Regions from separate parts of the Streptomyces sp. NPDC051677 genome, predicted to be linked through region 1. Evidence: riboswitches for the same ligand, from Rfam matches in the RefSeq annotation. Region 1 holds a riboswitch; each other region holds the start of a gene.
What was found. A riboswitch is a leader RNA that binds a small molecule or an ion and turns the genes downstream of it on or off. The one in region 1 is predicted to bind thiamine pyrophosphate.

Region 1 (2,260 bases):
TGTAGTCCACGCCCTGTTCGGCCTGTTCGATGACCGTGTCCTTGTAGATCTCCCAGGTGAGCTCCTCGGCGCGGCCGTCCACCTTCTCCAACGCCTGATAGAGCGGAACCGTGCCGATCGGGACGGGGGAGTTGCGCAGCACCCACTCGCGGGTGGTGTGGATGTTGCGGCCGGTGGACAGGTCCATGACCGTGTCGGCTCCCCAGCGGGTCGCCCAGGTCATCTTCTCGACCTCCTCCTCGATGGAGGACGTCACCGCCGAGTTGCCGATGTTGGCGTTGACCTTCACCAGGAACCGCTTGCCGATGATCATCGGCTCGATCTCCGGGTGGTTGACGTTGGCCGGCAACACCGCGCGGCCCGCCGCGATCTCCTCGCGGACGACCTCCGGAGAAACGTTCTCCCTGATGGCCACGAACTCCATCTCGGGCGTGATCTCCCCTCGGCGCGCATACGCGAGCTGGGTGACCGCCGCACCGTCCCTACTGCGACGCGGCAGGCGCGGTCGTCCAGGGAAGACCGCGTCGAGGTTGCGCAGACCGCCGCGCGGCGACGTGTGCTTGACGCCGTCGTCCTCGGGACGGACGGGGCGGCCCGCGTACTCCTCGGTGTCCCCGCGGGCGATGATCCAGTTCTCGCGAAGCGGCAACAGGCCCCTGCGGACATCGGTGTCGGCGAGCGGATCGGTGTACGGGCCGGAGGTGTCGTACAGCGTGACCGACTGCCCGTTGGTGAGGTGCACCTGTCGGACCGGCACCCGCAGATCGGGGCGAGCGCCCTCGACATACCCCTTGTGCCAGCCGATGGACTTCCCGGCCTCCGTAGTGTTCGTGTCGACCGCGCTTTCGCCGGTCGCGTTCTGCGTGGAGGCAGGCGTGCGTGCGTCCTTGTTGGTCATGAGACCTACTCCCTACGCCGGCATTACCCGGTAACAGGTTCGGCGGTCGACGCAGCGGCTACCGCCTGCCGACGTTTCATGTGAAACATCACTCGATTCGAGAGACGTTCCACGTGAAACATCGCGAAGACGGAGGTCAGCGCCCTCTCAGCCCGGTGCTCCGAGCTCCCGCGTGTGCAAAGGTGCCTCCACGCTAGCGTCAATTCGGGCGCGGTGAACAGAGGGCCCCTGTCGTTCTTGCGATGATCGGTCGGTGACCACGACACACCAGCCCCCGTACCCGCCCCCCGAGCCGCCCCGCCGACCGGGCTCCGGAAACGGCCCCGGCAATGGCACCGGCCCTGGCGGCGCCTCCGGAGGCGGCCCCGGGAACGACCGCGATTTCAACAGCGGTCACGAGGGCGGCCGTGATCACGGGCAGAACCCCGATCACGGACCCGGATACGCCGGTGGATTGGGCGGGCTGGGCCGACTGGGGCGCGGTGGAACTCCCAGGGACCGGGGACAGGAGCCCGGCGGAGGGCCCGGGCACGGCAACCAGCAAGGACCCGGGAACAGGCGAGAGTACGGGTACGACCCTGGATACGGCCCCGGCACCGGTACCGGCCCCGGATACGGCGCTGGCCCCGGATACGGATACGGCGAAGGCCACGGCGAGCACGGTCATGGGCAGAGCCCTGGGCGTGGCCAGGGCGGCGACCTCAGGAACGGCCCCGGGGGCGGCTCCGGGCACAGCTCTGGGCACGGCTCTGGCGAGGGACCCGGCGACAGCCACGAACATGGCCCAGGCGGCGCTCATGGGCATGGGCATGGGCAACGTCACGATTCCGGCGACGGTCATGGACCGGAGTCCGGTGGTGGGCACGGCCCCGGTTCCGGGGGTGGACACGGGCATTCGCACAGCCACAGCCATGGCCCGGCGGCACCCGTCTCCAAGCACCTGCGCAAGGTCATCGCGGCCATCCTCATCCCGTTCGGCGCGGCCGTGCTGGTCGGGCTCGTGGTGCTGTGGCCCGGTGGCGCCCCGGAGCATAAGCGCACCGGGGTCGGCTTCGACCGGCAGACCCAGCAGGCCACGGTCACCAAGGTCGTGAGCGTGAGCTGCGCGTCGGTGAACGCCTCGAGCGAGACCCCGACCGGCGACACCTCCACGGCCGAGGGATCCTCCGCACAGCAGCAGGCGACCGGATCCTGCAAGAAGGCCACGATCCGTGTGGACACCGGCAAGGACAAGGGCCGGACGTTCACCGAGATCGTCCAGCCGGACCAGTCACGGCAGTTGGAACAGGGCGAGAAGGTCGTGGTCGCCTACGAGCCCTCCGCGCCGAAGGATCTGCAGTACTCGGTCACCGACGTGAACCG
Region 2 (2,260 bases), on a different contig from region 1:
GGTCCTTCGCGGCGGGACCGTACTGCGTGAACTCGGCGGGCACGGCCGCGCCCTTCACCACCGGGTACACGAACATGTTGAGCGGCATGTCCTCCTGGAACTTCTTGCTGATCAGGAAGTCGATGAACGCCTTGCCGCCCTTGTCGTTGGCCGCGTTGTCCAGCAGCCCCGCGAACTCGACCTGGCGGAAGCAGGTGCCGGTCGCGACCCCGGTGGGAGCGGTGGAGGGCTTCGGATCGGCGAAGATCACCTCGGCGGGCGGCGAGGAGGCGTACGACACGACGAGCGGCCGGTCCGCCCCCGCCTTCCTGCCGCCGGCCGAACCGGAGAACTCCTCGTTGTAGGCCTGCTCCCAGCCGTCGACGACCTTCACGCCGTTCGCCTTGAGCTTCTTCCAGTAGCCCTCCCAGCCTCCCCCACTCTCGGCTTCGCTCGAGCGGGAGGTGCCCCCATCTCCGTACTGCGCGGCCGTCCCGAGCAGGAAGCCGAGGCCGGGCGAGGAGGTGGAGGCGTTCTCGGTGACGAGGAGGTTCTTGTAGGCGGGCTTCACCAGGTCGTCGAAGGAGGCGGGCGGGGTCAGCTTGTGGTCGGCGAAGTACTTCTTGTCGTAGTTGACGCAGATGTCGCCGTAGTCGACGGGCGTGACCCGGTGCTTGCCGGCGTCCAGCTGGAACCGGGCGTCGACCTGCGCCAGCCCCTTCGCCTCGTACGACTGGAAGAGCCCGTTGTCGAGGGCGCGCGACAGGAGCGTGTTGTCGACGCCGAAGAAGACGTCGCCCTGCGGGTTGTCCTTGGTGAGGATGGCCTTGTTGACGGCCTGGCCGGCGTCGCCGTCCTTGAGGACCTTCACCTTGTACCCGGACTGCTTCTCGAAGTCGGCGAGCACGCTCTTGGAGACGGCCCACGAGTCGTGGCTGACGAGGGTGACGGTCTTGGACTCCGTCGCTGCCTCGCCGCCGTCCGTCGACCCGCACGCGGACAGCGTGATCAGGCCGAGCCCGACGGCCACGGCCACGATGGTCTTGTTCTGCACTGGAATTCCTCCTGGGGTGACCAGGAAGAGACGCGGCCCCGCCCGGGTCCGCACGGGACGGACGCCGGGCAGGGCGCAACAGCTCGAGTGATGACCGAACTTCCTACCCAGAATGACCTGGGCGAGGTTCAGAGGGTCTGCGGGCCTGGATGCCGCACTCTCAGCGCTGTGGCGCTCCCCTGTCGGAATATGAAGATATGTGTACGGCCTAAAGACTACCGCTCGGTGGCCGCGAGCTGACCGCACGCCCCGTCGATCTCCTGACCACGGGTGTCCCGGACCGTCACGGGAACGCCGTGCGCGGCGATCGCCTCGACGAACGCCTTCTCGTCCTCGGGCCGGGAGGCCGTCCACTTCGAGCCCGGGGTCGGGTTGAGCGGGATGAGGTTGACGTGCACGGGCTTGCCGCGCAGCAGCCGCCCGAGCCGGTCACCGCGCCAGGCCTGGTCGTTGATGTCCCGGATCAGCGCGTACTCGATGGACAGCCGGCGCCCGGAGCGCTCGGTGTACTCGAACCCGGCGTCCAGCACCTCGCGCACCTTCCACCGCGTGTTCACGGGGACGAGGGTGTCGCGCAGCTCGTCGTCCGGCGCGTGCAGGGAGATCGCGAGCCGGCACTTGAAGCCCTCGTCGGCGAACCGGTGGATGGCCGGCACCAGCCCGACCGTCGACACGGTGATGCCCCGCTGCGAGAGCCCGAGCCCGTCCGGCGCCGGGTCGGTGAGCGCGCGGATGGCGCCGACGACCCGCTTGTAGTTGGCGAGCGGCTCCCCCATCCCCATGAAGACGATGTTGGACAGCCGGGCCGGCCCCCCGGGCACGTCCCCGTCCCGCAGCGCCCGCATCCCGTCGACGATCTGGTGCACGATCTCCGCGGTGGACAGATTCCGGTCGAGCCCCGCCTGCCCGGTGGCACAGAACGGGCAGTTCATCCCGCACCCTGCCTGCGAGCTGATGCACATGGTCACCCGGTCCGGGTACCGCATCAGCACCGACTCCACGAGCGTGCCGTCGAACAGCCGCCACAGGGTCTTGCGCGTGGTCCCCTGGTCCGTCGACAGATGCCGGACGACCGACATCAGGTCCGGCAGCAGCGCCTCACGCAGCTTCTCGCGCGCGCCGGCGGGGATGTCCGTCCACTCCGCCGGGTCGTGGGCGTAGCGCGCGAAGTAGTGCTGCGACAGCTGCTTGGCGCGGAACGGCTTCTCACCGATCTCCGCCACGACC
Region 3 (2,260 bases), on a different contig from region 1:
CAGCGGCCGGTCGGCGGCCTCCACGACGGTGACCGTGCAGCCGGCCTCGCGCGCGGCCGTGGCGAACTCCGCGCCGATCCAGCCGGCGCCGACGACCACGACGTCATGCTGCCGGGCGAGCACGGGCCGCAGCCGTTCGGCGTCGTCCAGGGTGCGCAGCAGGTGCACGCCGGGCACGCCCTCGGCGCCGGGCAGCCGGATCGGTTCGGCCCCGGTGGCGAGGACGAGGACGTCGTACGGGACGGGCCCGGCCTCGGTGTCCAGCTCGTGGTCGGCGGGGCGCAGGCCGAGGACCTCGCGGCCGAGGACCAGCTCGATGCCGAGGCCGTCGAAGTCGACGTCGAAGGCGGAGCCCTCGGACTTGCCGAGCAGGACGGCCTTGGACAGCGGGGGCCGGTCGTAGGGCTGGTGGGGTTCGGCGCCGATCAGCGTCACGGTGCCGTCGAAGCCCTGTTCGCGCAGGGCGACCGCGGTCTGCACGCCGGCCATGCCCGCGCCGACGACCACCACGCGCCGCCCGGCCGGGCTGCCTTCTTCCTGCCTCTGCTCACTCACCTGATCACCTTAGACAACTGACTATTCGTCAGTCAGCCGTCGTGTTCCGTGACCTGCTCCACAACGCTGGCGCCGCTGCCCGGCTGCGACTCCCACTCCCAGGTCTCCTCCAGGCGCACCCGCCCGTCCGGCAGCTCCACGACCGTCGACACGCAGTGCCCCGAGGACGTCGTCGCGTCCTGCTTGAGCTGGACGTACCGGAAGTCGAGCCGGTCTCCCTGCCGGGTACCCACCAGATGGCCGCGTACGACGTCGCCGCCCGCGTAGTCCGCCCAGATCACGCCGTCCTGCTCGCGGTAGGCGAAGCGGGTGCGGGTGCCGACCTGGCCCGGGGCCTGGTCGGCGACGGGGGCGAGGACGAGACCGTCGAGCGAACGGGGCACGGGCGGAGGCTCCCTTACTGAGACATACGGCATCGGGCTAGGGTGGCCAACCTAGAGCACTCGCGGGAGCCCGGACGCACCGGGCTGAGAGGGAGGCTGGCGGCCTCCGACCGTACGAACCTGATCCGGGTCATGCCGGCGAAGGGAGGGGCTGGACGCCCATGTCGTCTCCACGTACGTCAGACGTCCTCGTCATCGGGGGCGGGATCATCGGGCTGGTCACGGCCTGGCGGGCCGCGCAGCGCGGCCTCGCCACGGCGGTGGTCGACCCGGAGCCGGGCGGCGGGGCCGCCCAGGTGGCGGCCGGGATGCTGGCCGCCGTCACGGAACTGCACCACGGCGAGCAGACCCTGCTCGGCCTGAATCTCGCGTCGGCCCGCCGCTATCCCGACTTCGTGGCGGAGTTGACGGAGCTGACCGGCCACGACCTCGGCTACCGGCGCTGCGGCACCCTCGCGGTCGCGCTGGACGCCGACGACCGCGCCCATCTGCGCGAACTGCACGCCCTGCAACGCCAGTCGGGGCTGGAGTCGGAGTGGCTGTCGGGGCGCGAGTGCCGGCGTCTGGAGCCGATGCTCGCGCCGGGGGTGCGCGGCGGGCTGCGGGTGGACGGCGACCACCAGGTCGATCCGCGGCGGCTGGCCGCGGCGCTGGTGGCCGCGTGCGAGCGGGCGGGCGTGGTGTTCCACCGCGCGTGGGCCGAGCGGCTGTCCGTGGCAGGCGAGCGGGCCGCGGGGATCGTGACGCGGGAGGGTACGGCGCTGGGGGCGGGGCAGGTGGTCCTCGCCGGCGGCAGTCTGAGCGGGCGGCTGGCCGGGGTCCCGCAGGACGTGCTGCCGCCCGTGCGGCCGGTGAAGGGGCAGGTGCTGCGGCTGACCGTGCCGCAGCGGTACGCGCCGTTCCTGAGCCGGACCGTGCGGGCCGTGGTGCGCGGCAGCCAGGTCTATCTGGTGCCGCGGGAGAACGGCGAGCTGGTCGTGGGCGCGACCAGCGAGGAACTGGGCTGGGACACGACGGTGACGGCGGGGGGCGTGTACGAGCTGCTGCGCGACGCCCATGAACTGGTGCCGGGGATCACCGAACTGCCGCTGACGGAGACGCGCGCGGGGCTGCGCCCCGGGTCCCCGGACAACGCGCCGCTCCTCGGGCCGACCGGTCTTGAGGGGCTGCTGCTGGCCACCGGGCACTACCGCAACGGCGTGCTGCTGACGCCGGTGACCGGCGATGCGATGGCGCACGTCCTGGCCACCGGGGAGCTCCCGGACGAGGCCCGACCCTTCACCCCCCGGCGTTTCGGCGCCGCCGCACTCTCGGAGCAGCCC

Region 2: linked by a shared signal. The riboswitch ahead of ACIBAF_RS23895 (thiamine ABC transporter substrate binding subunit) and the one ahead of thiC (phosphomethylpyrimidine synthase ThiC) in region 1 are both predicted to bind thiamine pyrophosphate.
Region 3: linked by a shared signal. The riboswitch ahead of thiO (glycine oxidase ThiO) and the one ahead of thiC (phosphomethylpyrimidine synthase ThiC) in region 1 are both predicted to bind thiamine pyrophosphate.

Annotation. Positions count from the first base shown of each region.
Region 1 covers NZ_JBITCT010000054.1:39,059-41,318, forward strand. The annotation lists gene thiC (phosphomethylpyrimidine synthase ThiC) at 1-898, opposite strand, end outside; TPP riboswitch at 891-1,080, opposite strand; gene ACIBAF_RS41055 (YibE/F family protein) at 1,371-2,260, shown strand, end outside.
Region 2 covers NZ_JBITCT010000020.1:36,769-39,028, reverse strand. The annotation lists gene ACIBAF_RS23895 (thiamine ABC transporter substrate binding subunit) at 1-1,039, opposite strand, end outside; TPP riboswitch at 1,116-1,224, opposite strand; gene rlmN (23S rRNA (adenine(2503)-C(2))-methyltransferase RlmN) at 1,249-2,260, opposite strand, start outside.
Region 3 covers NZ_JBITCT010000001.1:171,466-173,725, forward strand. The annotation lists gene ACIBAF_RS00775 (NAD(P)/FAD-dependent oxidoreductase) at 1-555, opposite strand, end outside; gene ACIBAF_RS00780 (hypothetical protein) at 588-938, opposite strand; TPP riboswitch at 991-1,102, shown strand; gene thiO (glycine oxidase ThiO) at 1,100-2,260, shown strand, end outside.